Regions from separate parts of the Pseudoalteromonas sp. MMG013 genome, predicted to be linked through region 1. Evidence: riboswitches for the same ligand, from Rfam matches in the RefSeq annotation. Region 1 holds a riboswitch; the other holds the start of a gene.
The links. A riboswitch is a leader RNA that binds a small molecule or an ion and turns the genes downstream of it on or off. The one in region 1 is predicted to bind lysine.

Region 1 (8,097 bases):
GTAAAAGAACATTGTTTCTTTTTAGACTCCCATGCTCAAGCGGAAAATTTCCAGCACGCACTATTAGATAATTTTACCCGAATTCACCAAAGTAACCATACGAGCCAACCCTTAAACATTGCCATAGTTGGCGGCGGCGCGACAGGGGTTGAGTTATCAGCCGAGCTATATCATGTTACACAGTTATTAAAAATGTACGGCATGAACAATATGACTGCAAATCAGTTGCAAATAAGCTTAGTTGAAGCAGGTCCACGTATATTGCCTGCTCTTTCCGAGCGAATAGCAAGCGCGGCTAAACGTGAACTGCTTAAACTGGGTGTCACCGTACTCGAAAATACCCAAGTAGCATCTGCATCTAAAAGCGCCTTTACCACTGTGCAACAAACCACGATACCAGCAGATATAAAAGTATGGGCCGCAGGTGTAAAAGCACCTGATTTCATTAAAGATTTAAACATTTTTGAACTGACTCGAAATAATCAGATCCAAGTGAACTCATACTTACAAAGTACCGTTGATAATCAAATTTATGTCATTGGTGATTGCTGTGCCTTCACCCAAGCTGACGGCTCTATTGTTCCCCCAAGGGCGCAATCGGCTCATCAAATGGCCCAATGTGTCCAACATAATTTAATCGCAGCAGTGTTTGATAGGCCCCTCAAGCAATTTACCTATCAAGATCATGGGTCTTTGGTAAATCTATCTCAATTCACCGCGGTGGGTAATTTAATGGGGAATTTAACTAAAAACAGTTTCTTCATTGAAGGGAAAGTTGCACGCTTAATGTATGTCTCGTTGTATAGAATGCATCAACGCGCAATTCATGGCTCACTCCGTACGTTTATTCTTTGGCTGAGTGAAAAAATGCTCAAAATTGTCCGACCAAAAATGAAGTTACATTAAACGAAATGGGTTGGGTTTACCCCCAACCCATTGTCGACCGTAGCATAATACGCTCTACTTAAGTGCAACGTTTACAAATACCGCCGTCATCAAAATAGGGCAAACAAAACGAACATATTGGGCAAACCAATAGTGTGGGCCTTTACATTCGAGATGTAACTGGTTGCCACGCTTCCACATCCACCCTACTGTAATAAAGTAAAATAAGCCCATTAATGGTAGCTGATACTGCGTAAACAAGCTTATTACGAGCCCAAACATCCAGTCAAAGTTCAAGATAATAAGGCATGAAGCAACTAAAATAGTCGCTGTGACCCACCATGTTGCAACATGTCGTTTTAAGCCGTGGTTTTCTACTAAGAATGATACTGGTATTTCAGTTGATGAGATAGTTGATGTCAGTGACGCTATCGACATTAAAACAAAAAATGTTAAACCTACAACTAAACCCACCTCTCCCATACTGGCAAATAATTCAGGAAGAACCGCAAAAATTAAGCGCCCTTCACCTATTAGCTTACCATCTTGGAACACTTCAACCCCGTTATGTTGGGCAACAAATATCGCAGGAATGATCAGTAAACCAGCTAAGAATGCAACGCCTGTATCTAACAACGCAACACTTGCAGTAAGCTTTGGTAAGTTCGCGTTTGGCTTCAGGTAAGATCCATAAATCATCATACAGCCAACACCCAAAGACAATGAAAAAAATGCTTGACCCATTGCCGCAATAATTAAATCTGGATCTGTGATATGTGAAAAGTCAGGAACCAAATAAGCTTGAAACCCTTGCGCTGCACCGTCTAACGTGCCGATATAAACAATGAGTGCAACTAAAAGCAGCAATAACATTGGCATTAAACGCCGAGACCAGATTTCTATGCCTGACTTCACTCCTTTCAATATGATACTTGCTGTTAGGATCAACATCACAGGTGTAAATATAAAGTTACGAAGTGTCGATTCTCCCACCAAAAAAGCACTCAATTGGTCAAAGCCCAAAAAGCGAGCAATCGGTTCTATAGAGTATGCCAACATCCATCCAGCAACGATAGAATAAAAACTCAGCATTACAATGGCACCAAATAATCCAACATAGCCTGCCGTGGCCCCAATATTCGGCCCCTTTTCTTGCCACGCTTGTTTTAATGCTTTAACAGGGTTAGCCTGCGCTTGATGCCCTAAATATAGCTCGGTATACAATGCAGGCAGCGCTAAAAGAAATATCACAATGAAATAAACAAGCAAAAATGCGCCACCACCGTGGTTCGCTGCTTGTGTGGGGAATCCCCAAATGTTGCCAAGTCCTACCGCAGCACCAGCCGCCGCAAGAACAAAGCCAAGTCGACTTTGAAAGCCATCACGCAATTGAGCCATAACGAGTCTATATGATTATTGTTTTGGACCGCTGATTATACTTAACTGTTTGAAAAATGCGACAGCGAGTCGAAAATTTAGAATAGGCGCAACAAATATGATTAATGTCTAAAAACTTGAGCCAGCTTCCATTAAAAACTGTAGCTCTTCATCATTAGATACGCGGCTTAATATTTGATTCCTATGTGGGTAGCGGCCAAATCGATCAATAATTCGCTTATGGGATAACTCGAATTCATAATTAGGCAAAGCTCTGAAAAGCTGTTCAGCCTGTTGGTGAATAATTTTACTTTCACTGTGCATAAATGGCATATACAAAAAGCTTAGCTCAGTATCATTTAAGCGTTTATCGAAGCCTTTATCAATAGCATTTTGCGCGAGACACAACGCCAATGGATCCGCAGAAAAAGCCTCTGGTGTATCTCGAAACATATTCCTAGAAAACTGGTCGAGCACGATTATTTCACACAAAGTGCCCACAGGATCAGCTCGCCAATGTGCGAGTTCTCCTTGTACAGCCATTCTATAATGAACCATAAATTGGGATTTTATTTTGATGTCAAAATGCGCAGACTTTTGCCACCAATCAGACTCTGAACAAGTGACAAACCAAAAATTATAGATATCTTGATACTGCATGACGGCCTCCCAGTTTATGTAATAGTCACTTTACTCGGGATTCAACCGCCATGCAATCTAAAACTTAATTACTAGTTATTGTTACTAAAAAGATACTAGCCGCTACGCAGCCTCCAGTAACTTCGCGTGAATGGCTTGAACCACATTATCCGAGTCTGTTTGTTCAACCAAAAAGCACAAATTGTGCTTACTTGCGCCATGGCAAATCAGTCGAATATTGAAATCACTGAGCACTTGCATTAAGTTGACTTCATGCTGACGTAACTGGATCTGAGAACCAATAAGAGCCACCAGTGTTAAATTGTTCTCAACAGTAACATGACAAAATTGGCTTAGCTCTTCTAAACAATCTTGATCAAGTTCAGGTCGTGACGCGTTCAGTGCGTTATCTAGCGTGATCGCGACACTTATTTCTGATGTTGTTACCAAGTCCACTGAGATATTATAAGCACTCAATATCGTGAAGATACGCGCCAAAAAACCACTAGCAAGTAACATCTCAGGACTCTTTAGCGTGAGCAATATTTGATTTTTCCGCTGTGTAACAGCTCTGATCCCTGCTTGTGATGATGTGTCTTTTTCAATCCAAGTGCCGCCTGCTTGTGGGTCGCGGCTCGATCCGACAAACACTGAAATATTACTGCGGCTAGCTGGTAATATTGTTGCTGGATGTAATACCTTCGCACCAAAAGTAGCCATCTCTGCTGCTTCATCAAAACTCAATTTGGCAATGGGTGTAGCTTTTACACACAGTCTCGGATCTGTACTAAAAATACCAACAACATCAGTCCAAATATGAACACTTTTTGCTTCTATAGCTTCCGCTAATAAAGCCGCACTGTAGTCAGAGCCACCACGTCCCAGCGTCGTTGTTTGATTATACGGATCGCTGCCGATAAAACCTTGAGTCACAATCACCTTCTCATCCAACAATGGTATTAAGTGCTTGTGAGCTGCCACCTGTGTCGCTGCAATATCCGGTGTGGCTTTACCAAATTGGTTATCAGTCTTTAACACTTTACGTACATCAAATCGCTCGGCGTTTACGCCAATATCTCTGAGTACTTGGGTAAATAAAAATGACGATAAACGCTCCCCAAAACTCAACATTTCATCACACTGTTGTGCACTTAACGCGGGTAAAGACGCCAACCACTTTAGCTCATCAAGGGTTAAATTAAATGACTGTGCTAAATCCGCATCCAGTGTTAAATGGGCTAAAATCGAGTCCTGAATTTTAATGATGTTATCGACTAACGCCATACGTGCACTTTCGTCGGCTTTTTGTTGCGTTAGCGTTACTAGATGATTTGTCACTCCCGCACTGGCACTCACGGCAACAACACGTACATTATTGTCATCGTGAATAATTTGCGCACAACGGTGCATGGCATCAAAATCGGCTACACTGGTGCCACCAAACTTTGCGACCGTGTACTGTGAACTCATAATATCTCCTTTTGACTGCATTGGGGGCAATCATAATAAATAAGGAGAACTTGGCAATTAAGGTGCTTTGTAAATAAAGAAGGAACCATTGCCAGAAGCTCTCCACCAAAACGGTGACAGTTCCAAGGATTCAACCTCGTAAACCGAAAGTTCACAGTGACGTGCTATGAGCTTCCTCGGCGAGTACTTCCCTCTTTAGTGGTCTTTGGCGTTCGTCACCTTTCACTAAATACCTAAGTATCGCACCTCTTCTGTTTATTTTGCCTCGTCATTACTGAACACAGGCAAAATAAAAGCCCGCATATTACGCGGGCTAAAAACAAAGTAACGTTTAGACGTCTAGGTGTCAAGTGCTAAATTGTACCTTTTGTAGTGAACTACATAAATTGCCCTGCGACATACGCTCCAGCATAGCCAATGGTATATGCAATCAACAAATATAAAAACATACGCAAGTAGCTCATAAACGTCAGTGCTTTCACTTTGCTCATCGCAATAATTCCCGCCGCAGATCCTATCACTAACATTGAACCTCCTACCCCTGTCGCATAGGTAAACATCAACCATTGCTGTGGCGTCATCACAATATCGGCCTTTAATAAAGCGGCCGTTAACGGTACGTTATCAACTGCCGCTGAGAGTAATCCCATTAAATAATTGGCATATTCTGGTGCAATGTAAACATACAGGTCTGTAAACATGGCCAGGACACCCACTTCTTTGAGCGCGCCAACAAGTAATAGTACACCAACAAAGAATAATAGAGTGTCGTACTCAATCTCTCGAATATAATCAATAATTTTCTTGTTCACATCTTTCTTGCGCATTAAGAATTGAGCAACCAAAAACATCAACGACAAACCAAATAAGAATGTAAGTAAAGGCGGCACTTGATACTGCACACTCAAAAATAACGTCGCAAAAATTGTCGAAGTAAATATCACTGCAATCGTTATATCCGTTTTCTCTATCCGTCTTTGTATCTGCTTTTCAAAGCGTAGTTGCTCATTCATACCTATAGACAACATAGCTGCCAGCGCTACCACACTCACCAGCGCAGGACCGACAAGTAACAATAAATTAGGAATAGTGACTTTGTCCGCTAAGAAGATCATTAATGTTGTTACATCTCCTGTAATGAGTGACACACCACCAGAGTTAACACTAAAAATAATGAGTGTTGCATACTTAATTAACTTCTTTGGATCTAGCTTCAACGACATAACTACTGCCAAAGAAATCAAGGTTGCGGTAATATTGTCTGAAACCGAGGAAAATACAAAAGCGGCAATGCCTACCAAGAACATAAGCTTACGCTCACTGATCTGAGATGGCATAACACGATGCACGATATTTTGTATAAACCCCTTAGAGTTTAGATAAGCTACAAACGTCATTGCAGCCATCAAAAACAACCACAATGTGGCGATTTCAAGAATGTTATGATCTAGCGCATGTTGTACATTTTCTGGGCTTTGACCATGAATAGGTGAGATAAAAGCGATAATCCAACATAAAGTACCAAAAAAAAGGGTGGTTTTGGCCTTGTTTACATGGATGATATCCTCTATAACGATAAGCACAAACGCAATCGCTATTAGGGTAAGGATAATGGGCGTAACCATAATGCGTAAACAACCTGTAATTAAAAGTTAAAAATTTAGAAAGGTAACGTAATTCGGCGCGGAGTCTAGCACTTACATATAGGATACGCTACGACTAAGCCCAATTAATTTCCTATAAACGTCACATAAAAGATACACTCTGGAAAGTTATGATCCCAGCTAAGAAAGTTTTAAATACGCTAAATGAACATTGGAGCGTATTGGAGCTACTTTTTAAACGCTTTAAAATGACCGATTTTAGCGTCAAAGATGTTCAAAACATCATAAAACACAAAAATCCTCAATGGACCAGTGAACGAATATTCAGAGAAACTAATCGCTTACTCAATCAAGAAATCATCATTCCACTGGCTAAATCTTCGCAGCTGGAAATAAATCGGGCTGTCGCAGATTTCGCAAGTTTTCTGTTACAAGAAGAGCACCTAGGTTTGGCACAAGAGATCACCGTTCTGGTAAAAGACCTTGAACGACTCGGTAACCGCCTAGAACAAGCTGCTGATGAAGGTGATCAAAGTGAACTACGGCGTTTTAGCCGAATCATGGATGAGCGCGTCAGAAAGATCATTAAATTATTTTTACATAATGAAAATGCCATTTTCAACATTGTCGAACAAGCAAAATCTGATAGCAGCTCAATATCACTACAAAAACGGTATCGCGCAGTTATTGAGGCATTTGACGAATATATAGAACCGATGTTAGAAATGGTTGATATACGCGGTGAGTTTCATGCCTGTTTTAACGTCATTGAAAATCAGTTGAGCCAACAAATTGATGATATTGAATTATATGGCCGTGGTGCCCAAGACAAACGTATGCTTGAACAACTGCGCACACGAATCTTGGATATGCACTTGATCGGTAGGGAAAGCTTAAGAAAAAGTGCAGATATGTTAATGCCATTGCGTGAAGAATTGCGCAGAAACTCTTTAATTACGCGTCAAGCATCCAAAGTACTCGCAATGATCCGTAAGAATGGGGTTGATCCAATGTTAAGCCCTGTTCAACCAGAGTTCGTATCAGACATTCAGCGCTTTTCACTTGGCCAGCAACGACACATGGTTGCTTATATGGCTGGCTTGGCCGAATTTGAACATGATGAATATCAACTTCCAGATCAAAGTGATGTCCCTGCATATCAAAGCCCGCATATTCCAGACTATGCAGATGTTAAGAACAGCTTTTCAAATACAGGTAAAACTAAAATTGCATTACTCGGGTTTCTCACTGGGCACTACCCTGACTTAGACGCTGATGAGTTATTATTTTTATATCAAAAGCTCATCAGTGATGAAGCACTGGAGCTGGCGCAAGATGAACAGCGAGTCACAGTGAACATAGCAGAGCATGACTTCTCTCTCTACCCATTTAATGCCAGTACAAAAATAGAACACACTAATGACAACAATTAATTTAACAGAACTAACAGAATTACAAGCCATTAACAAGAAATTGGCCAGTGGCTATCATATCAGTGAGCAAGACACGACGTTATGGCAACAACTCGACCAGAACATTGGCGCCTATCAAGCACTATTTAATGCCTTAGGCCATGATCTACAACACGATGCTCGTGGGTTCTACTATCTCGCAAGTGATGAAAGTACCCCTAACATGGGAAAAATTTCTCGTGCCATTGCACTCACACTCTTTATTCTTATCGAACACTTTGCCAATCAGGGAAAAGATCCTTTGCGTGCAATTTTTGACGAGCCGGCAGATCTAGAGCTGATGCAAACTTTAGTGCAGTTAAATAAACACTTATTTGATCAACTTGAGATTTTCTCAGGCTCCGACCTCCGTAAAGATGTATACCTCAGGATGGTTAGACTTGGACTAGCGAAAGAAACTGAGCGAGGTTTTATCCATTTAGCGCCCGTATATCGTTATATTGATGCACTAATGGAAGTAAACGACACAAATTTTGATGGACTAGAGGAAGAAGTATGAGTGAACTATACGGCCTAAGTAAATTAGCGCTATTAAATACCGCGGGCTATGCGAAGTGCGTGATCCCACTCAATAAAAGTGCTTCTATCTGCGCACCAAATAACACCGGTAAAAGTTCGGTTATTAATGCCTTACAATTTCCTCTTATCAA
Region 2 (8,097 bases), on a different contig from region 1:
AAGGGATCATTTCGCCGTTATGCCAAATCAATTCCGAAGTTTTAGTCATTTGTAATACCTTGTTCTTTTCTTAATAATTAATTTTAAATTGCCTGTTGCTGTAATGAGTGCAAATCAACCGTATGCACTTCAACCAGCTTACTCAGTTGTGATGTTAATAGATAGATCGGCTTATCACTGTCGACTGTCATTTTGACGTGAAATAATTCGTCATGGCCCTCCATCTCTAACTGAGTCAAACGAAACCCTCTGTGACGTGCAACTCGGAGAAAACGCTCGACAGCAATGCCTTGATTTTTAACTGAGATTGTTAGTTGATGTTTCATTGCGCTTTCTCCGTCATCATTTCATCATTAGCAGCCCCTGGTGGTACCAAAGGCCAAACATTTTCTTTATCGTCTATACATGCATGTACAATATAGGGCCCTGTTGAATTAACTAACGCATCTATCGCACTATCCACTTCATCTGCATGAGTAATTGTTTGACCTGGAATACCAAATACAGCCGCTAATTGCACAAAATCAGGGTTATCAGATAAATTAGTCTCACTGTAACGCCCTTCAAAAAAGAGTTGCTGCCACTGACGTACCATACCCAAACGTTGGTTATCTAAAATAACGATTTTCACTGGTAAATTATTGCGTCTTATGGTCGCAAGTTCCTGAATGTTCATCATGATAGAACCATCACCCGATACGGTCACAACCATATTCTGTGGACGCGCTATTTGTGCACCTATTGCCGCAGGTAAGCCAAAGCCCATAGTGCCAGCACCACCACTGCTGAGGTGATTGCTTGGGTGACTGAACGTCATATGTTGTGCAACCCACATTTGATGCTGACCCACGTCACAACATACCACCCCATCAGTTGGCATTTTCTTACTGAGCTCTTTTAGTAAATACGGCGCAAACACTTTTTCACCTGGGTAGTCATAACGCCAAGCATGTTGCTGCTTTAGCTGTATTATTGTCCTCAACCATGCTTCATCAGTGACAAAGCACCCAAGTGCCGGTATCGAGGCTTTAAGATCCGCTATCAAAGAAGCGGCTACCGGCTTACGTTTACCCACTTCCGCAGGGTCTATATCCAAATGAATAACTTTTGCCTTAGCGGCAAATTTTGCTAGATTTCCGGTCACTCTATCGTCAAAGCGCGCGCCGATACATACAAGCAAATCACATTCTTGCACCGCAATATTAGCGGCTTGACCACCATGCATACCCAACATACCTAAATCGTATTCATATTCAGGCAAAACGCTTCCTAATGCCTTTAATGTCGAGACGGCTGGCATCTGAGTTTTATTCAAAAACTGCATCAACTCGGCTTGCGCGCCAGCACTTTGCACACCCCCACCCACATAGGCGATAGGACGCTTAGCTTCAGACAGTAATAATTCCGCTTTTTGTACTTCACTATTGAGTAATTCTGGTAACTTCTCCTCCATCGCAAGCCAAGGCTGAAAAGGGGCCGAGGCAAGCTGGATATCTTTGGGAATATCCACCAGTACTGGGCCCGGACGACCAGACATGGCTAAATGCATAGCCTCTTGTAGCACTTCAGCTAAATCTTCAGCTCGCTCAACCATATAACTGTGCTTCGTGCATGATAAAGACATACCTAAAACATCAATCTCTTGAAAAGCATCAGAGCCAATAGCTGCGGTCGGCACTTGGCCTGTGATTGCAAGCAAAGGTACAGAATCCATCATTGCATCTGCCAATGCAGTGATCAAATTGGTGGCACCAGGCCCTGATGTTGCAAAACACACTCCCAGTTTCCCTGTACTACGTGCATAACCAACCGCCGCAAAACCTGCACCTTGCTCATGACGCGTCAAATAATGCTTCACAGGCGCACCATAAAGGGCGTCGTAGATGGGCATAATTGCCCCTCCGGGATAACCAAAGACTTCTTGAACGCCGTGTTTGGCAAGTAAGTCGATAAGTAATTGTGCGCCTGTCATTATTTTCCCCATTCCCAATCGTTCAAATTATCACTAAGAAATTTAGCCCTAAAACCAAGAAGCCCCCCGAACTTTTCAGTGCGGGGGGCTTCTCGTTGATGCTTTTTAAAGCACTAACTCGCCCCCGCGGTAATAATAATTACCACGTTTATAATCACGACTAGAGTTAGTACTTTTGCTAGCATACTGAATATCACCAAATTAAATTATTTACGTAACGACAAATCGCTGTTTCTCGACTTGCCTTGTTCTTTTTCTATTAGTAACCCGAAGCCCAACCCAAGTCAACCATAAAAACAATGCTTAATATCAATGAAAAACACTTTACAAAGGTTTTTCAATCCACACAAAGCAATATTTCAAATAAAAAAACCTGAATTTTACAATTTCTTTTTGTTTTGACGTGTTCATATTTTATTTACAACACATTTCATCCTGTAAAAAAATCATATGAAACTTTTATGATCTACTCGGTATTTTGATTATGATGATACATCACAATCTATTCTAGGGAATACCATGGCAACCTACACTGCTCGCCTTATCGTCATTTTCATCATCGGCTTTTTATTTCTATTTAGCCACAACGGGCATACAACACCTGCGTTATACAAAATCGAAAAGTCAGGGATCACATCCTATTTATTGGGCACTGTACATGTAGGTGATGAATCAATGAAGGGGCTTAATCAGATGGTCACTACAGCGATTGATGCCAGCAGTGCTGTCATTGTTGAAGTCAATATTAACAACTTATCACCCCTTGAAATACAACGTCGCTCAGCACCATTTATGCTACTCACCCCACCTAACACCTTAAAGAATCAACTGAGTAAAAAAAATTACGCCCAATTAAAAGCGTATCTAGCCGAAAAAGAAATCGATATTGCAGTATTTAATCAATACGCACCTTGGGCAGTTATGGTTACAGTATTACAAATGGAATACCAGAAATTAGGGTTCAAAGATGATTTTGGCATTGATAAGCAGGTGCTTAACTATGCAAACATGAAACAAAAACCCATCATTGAATTAGAGACACTGGAACAACAATTAGCCATGTTTAACCGCTTAAGTGCACAAGGTGACAGTATGTTAACCGAAACATTCAAACAAATGGGTGATATAGAGCACTACTTTTTAGATTTGATCCGCGCTTGGAAGCAAGGTGATATGACCACACTCAGTAAATACTACAATTTAAGCTTTGACGACAGTACTTATGGAAGGTTTAGTGAGCAAGTCATGCTCATTGAACGTAATAATAATTGGGTAAATATGTTAACTAAGCAACTGACAAAACAATCTTTATTTATCGCAGTCGGTGCCCTACACCTGCCAGAAAAACACGGCCTAATAGCGCAATTACAACAGCACGGTTTTGCCATTACCAATATTTCAGTAAAATAAGACTCACGCCTTTATTATGCCAAATGTACTGAACGCTCCCACATTTGGCATAGTGAAGCGCCTGCCTCCAACTTTTGATTTAAACCTTTTCAGCTTATTTCACGTCACACCCTATAAATACATAAATTGGGGTTTAGAACATGAAGACGATTGTACTTTTAGTGCTTTTAGCAGCCATCAACACGGCAAACGCCGCTGACAATCATATCATTAAACAGTATTTTGCAATTGAAGACAGCCAAGTGCTGGAAATTGACGTACCGGTCGGTAACTTAGAAATGATCGCCTATGATGGTGAGCAGATTGAAGTATCAGTTGTTTTAAAATCGCAACAGCACGGCAATTGGTACCCACACACCAACAACCTATCTGATATAAAATTAAAAAGCCAACGCAACCAGAATAAATTGTCACTGTCAATTGATGAGGAAAACTTGCAACAACATTGGCACGTAAAAGTACCAACTGCCTTTCGCTTAGATATCGAAATAGGCGTAGGCAATGTTGATATTGCAGATCTTGACAATTCCGCAGAGGTTGAGGTTGGCGTGGGCAAGGTACGCATTGATACCAACGTATCTGATTTTAACTCTGTATCTTTAGAGTCTGGTGTAGGCAACACCAGCTTAATTGGGTTAATCAACAAAGTTCAGCATCACAAAAAAGTGATTCACTCTGAGACCATATATCACGGTAAAGGCGCATATAACCTAGAGGTTGAAGTTGGGGTTGGAAATATTAAAGTACGTCATTGAATTAGCCCAACATGTTCAAGCGCTGTGCGTACTGACTCTTTCCTTAATGGTTTCAGAATGGTCACGTCAGCACCCAGCGCTTTTGCCCGATTTAATTCTACTGGTTCACTATTTGCGGTCACAACAATGATGGGTTCAGATAAGCCCAGTGTTTGTCGAATATATTCAATGGCCTGAAAGCCATCCATCACCGGCATATTTAAATCCATAAAAATCACATCATAATGATGAGTACTCAAATCATCGACAGCTGCCAATCCATGCTCAACATGCTTCACGGTAATTGAAAATGTCTCTAGTACTTTTTTAATTATCTTTGCATTTAATGGGTTATCTTCCACTAATAAACCAGTTAAAGGCCTTAGTTGACAATGTTGTTCTCGTCGGCTGTGCATGAGATAAATAGGAGTTTTTACCCGTACCACGGTACCGCTAGGTAGCCCCTTTTCAAATTCTATGTCTCCGCCCATGGCATCTAACAACCATTTACACCGTACCAAGCCTAGCTGCAAACCTTGAAAGTGTGTCTCTGTCACATTGCTTGAAAGCGGCGAAACACCAGAAAAACCACACCCGGTATCTTTTACGGCGATCTGCAAGTAAGTCTGAGCTTCATCTAAATACACCTCGATTAATACACTGCCTTGCTCGGTGAACTTAATCGCATTATCAACTAATTGGCCAATGATCCACGCCAGGTGTTCATGATCACAAGCAATAACCAATGATGTAGAAAATGAAAACTCGGTCTCTAATGCTATCTTTTTCCGCTGTGCTTCATATTCATGGGGTGAAATCGCCTGCATCAGCGTTTGAGTAAGATCATCAGGCACCACCGACACTAGAATATCTCCTTGCTCCCAACGACTAAACTCTTGAATTGCATTCAATTGGTTAACTAATTGCTTCGCCGACACCTCTACTTGTGTCAGCTGTGATTGCGCCCCATCTTGGCGGTATAGGTTTAAAAAACCCAAAATAGCTTGTAAAGGCGTTCTTAACTCATGACTTGCACGAGCAAGAAAGTGCGTTTTCATGGTTAAGGCATGCTGCGTTTCTTGTTTTTGAAGTTCAAGAGAATCGATTGTATCCCTTACCTTTTTCTCCATTGGTTTAAAGATAAATACCACTTCTAACCAAAGCACAACGATTGCACTGACCCAGAATACAAATTCAAACAAACGTGTTAATGCCACTTTACGATTAGCACCTTGCTCAAAAAGTTGCACAGCTTGTTGTTGATAAAATAGTAATACCTGTGCTTCATTGGCCATCTTAATAGCCACCTCTGGACTGAAGGTTTTAGAGTCATATAACGCTAAAAAGTCTAGGCTCCGTTTATTCAAATTAGCCGGCGCATCAAAATACAATGTCATTAACGCTTCAGACAAAAATACATATTTCCCCTCTTTTTCACCTAGGATCATCTGATGATTGGCCGAAAATACGCGCACACTTTTATCCAACTCTGTAAAAAGTGTCTGGGTGAGCTTTTGCTCTTTTTTATAAAAAACAATTTGATTAACGTGTAACGCTATTTTCTGTGCCAACATACGTTGCATACCTGCACGATTAATAAGCTCCGCATCCTCTTGTTTTTGCTGCAAAAGGTATTGCATCGCCGCAGCCGCCAATGTGACTAATACCCCCATTACCAACACTGCGATAAAATAACGGCTGCGCATAGACTTAATGATATTACGCATATTAACTTATCCATCCTATTTGCCATAAAGTGTAGTGTAAAAATTGAAAACTAACATAACCTCACTTGACACCTAGATGGCTAAAGTGTTTCAATGCGTGCTCACCCTATTTGAGGGTCAATGTAAACTCACCGAGTAATATGTTGGCCTAGGGCTGGAAGAGGTGCGTTATTCAGGTACTTGTGTTGAGGAGAGCAAACTCCCATGACACACAAGGAGGGGGAACTAACGCCGAGAAATATATACTATTTGCTCAGTATACATTTCGGGCGACTGGGTTGAATCCCAGCGACTGTCACCAATTGCAGCGTTAATCATATTAACAACGCACATATGTTTGGTGGAGAGCTTCTGGTCTTAAAATAATAAGGCCACTCGCCTTGTCATTTTTAAGTCCATTGCTCTTCGAATTTTAACTGTTCGAAGTTTGGACTCACTCCAGACCCCGAACAAGATATAAGTTCGGTAGAGATGAAATCACAATACGATTTATCCAACTATCCGTTGTGGACAGCCTTAGTTACGCCTTTTGATGCGAATAACCAAGTTGACTATGACACTTTACATTCGCTTGTGAATGAACAAGCGCAAGCAAATAACGGTATTCTCCTGCTTGGCAGTACTGGTGAAGGGCTGGCCTTAAGCTCTGCTGAGCATAAGTGCATTGTCGAGACTGTTTGCAACATGCAATTAGACGTCCCTATTATGGTGGCTGTGGGCGGCATGAACTTGCAAGATCAATCTGAATGGGTGGCGTTTTGTAATACCCAGCCGATTCATGCACTGTTGCTTGGCTCTCCGTTATACACAAAACCTGGGGTAGTCGGCCAAACACAATGGTTTGACACCCTGCTGAGCGCCACTGACTTACCTTGTATGTTATACAACGTACCTGGACGCAGTGGGGTATCCATCAAACCCCAAGTGCTAAAAAATCTAGCCCACCATAAAAATTTATGGGCACTCAAAGAGGCCAGCGGTGATATTGGAGTATTTGAAGCTTTCAGAAAAGCCAATCCAACTCTCGCTATTTTTAGTGGCGATGACGGCCTCATGCCATATTTTGCTCAAGCCGGAGCTGCTGGACTCGTATCCGTGGCCGCAAATGCCTGGCCAAAGCAAACCGCTGAGTTTGTTCGTCGCTCGTTAGCGGGGACTTTTCCTAACTTGTTTACAACTTGGACTGATGCTGTTAATAGCCTATTTTCAGTGGCTAATCCCATTCCAGTCAAAGTATTAATGCATGTACAGGGCAAACTTAGTACCCCTAATTTACGTCCTCCATTAACGCACCTAGAGTTGCCGTGTACTCAGGCAATTGACCGTGCAAACACCACAATTTTATCTTGGAATTAAGGCAGTTATTATGAGCTGGTTAGAACTATTAAACAATTTAGAAAATGGCAGTGTACGTGCTGCGACACAAGACGAACAAGGCAACTGGCACGCTAATATCGAAGTAAAGCAAGGTATTTTAGAAGCTTTTAAAAATGGCAATAATATTGAATTCCCGGGTGGTTTTGTTGATAAACATAATTTAGCGCCACAAGGGTTTGCAGCTGAAGCAGGCGTTCGTATGGTCCCTGGTGGCAGTAGTGTTCGCCGTGGTGCGCATGTTGCATCGGGTACCATTATCATGCCACCAGCATATGTGAATATCGGTGCCTACATAGGTGAAGGTACTATGGTCGATAGCCACGCATTAGTAGGGTCATGTGCTCAAGTAGGTAAAAATGTACATTTAAGTGCCGCAGTGCAACTAGGTGGCGTGCTTGAGCCAATTGGCGCAAGCCCAGTTGTTATTGAAGACGATGCATTCATCGGTGCTGGCTGCGTTATCGTTGAAGGCGTTGTTGTGAAAAAAGGCGCTGTACTTGCACCTGGCGTACGTTTATCAGCAACTATTCCTGTCTATGACTGTATCAACGAACGTCAGTTAGACAAAGGGGAAGCCATTCCAGAAAATGCCATTGTTATTCCTGGTTCTCGCCCGTCATCAAGTGAATGGGGCCGTGAGCAAGGCTTAAGCATGTCATGTGCGCTTATCGTAAAATATCGTGATGAACAAAGCGACGCATCTTTAGAATTAGAAGAGGTATTACGATAATGTCTTTTTTGAGCACACCATTGCGTCAAACCATTACTAAGTTAACCGAACAAGAGCATACCCCGTTTTTTGTTTATGACTTAGATGGCTTACTGTCACACCTAAAACCACTCACAGAGCAATCTGTTGTGAAACTATGGTACGCGG

Region 2: linked by a shared signal. The riboswitch ahead of dapA (4-hydroxy-tetrahydrodipicolinate synthase) and the one ahead of lysC (lysine-sensitive aspartokinase 3) in region 1 are both predicted to bind lysine.

Annotation. Positions count from the first base shown of each region.
Region 1 is NZ_JAGJEE010000032.1:10,242-18,338, reverse strand. Features, by position in the region: gene J8L98_RS20235 (NAD(P)/FAD-dependent oxidoreductase) at 1-906, shown strand, start outside; gene J8L98_RS20230 (sodium-dependent transporter) at 961-2,283, opposite strand; gene J8L98_RS20225 (DUF924 family protein) at 2,392-2,922, opposite strand; gene lysC (lysine-sensitive aspartokinase 3) at 3,025-4,371, opposite strand; lysine riboswitch at 4,459-4,630, opposite strand; gene nhaD (sodium:proton antiporter NhaD) at 4,749-5,996, opposite strand; gene J8L98_RS20210 (hypothetical protein) at 6,146-7,408, shown strand; gene J8L98_RS20205 (hypothetical protein) at 7,395-7,946, shown strand; gene J8L98_RS20200 (ATPase) at 7,943-8,097, shown strand, end outside.
Region 2 is NZ_JAGJEE010000004.1:297,342-305,438, forward strand. Features, by position in the region: gene J8L98_RS06475 (branched-chain amino acid transaminase) at 1-49, opposite strand, end outside; gene ilvM (acetolactate synthase 2 small subunit) at 84-326, opposite strand; gene ilvG (acetolactate synthase 2 catalytic subunit) at 323-1,972, opposite strand; gene J8L98_RS06490 (TraB/GumN family protein) at 2,492-3,382, shown strand; gene J8L98_RS06495 (hypothetical protein) at 3,523-4,137, shown strand; gene J8L98_RS06500 (response regulator) at 4,131-5,843, opposite strand; lysine riboswitch at 5,994-6,202, shown strand; gene dapA (4-hydroxy-tetrahydrodipicolinate synthase) at 6,315-7,199, shown strand; gene J8L98_RS06510 (2,3,4,5-tetrahydropyridine-2,6-dicarboxylate N-succinyltransferase) at 7,210-7,950, shown strand; gene J8L98_RS06515 (PLP-dependent decarboxylase) at 7,950-8,097, shown strand, end outside.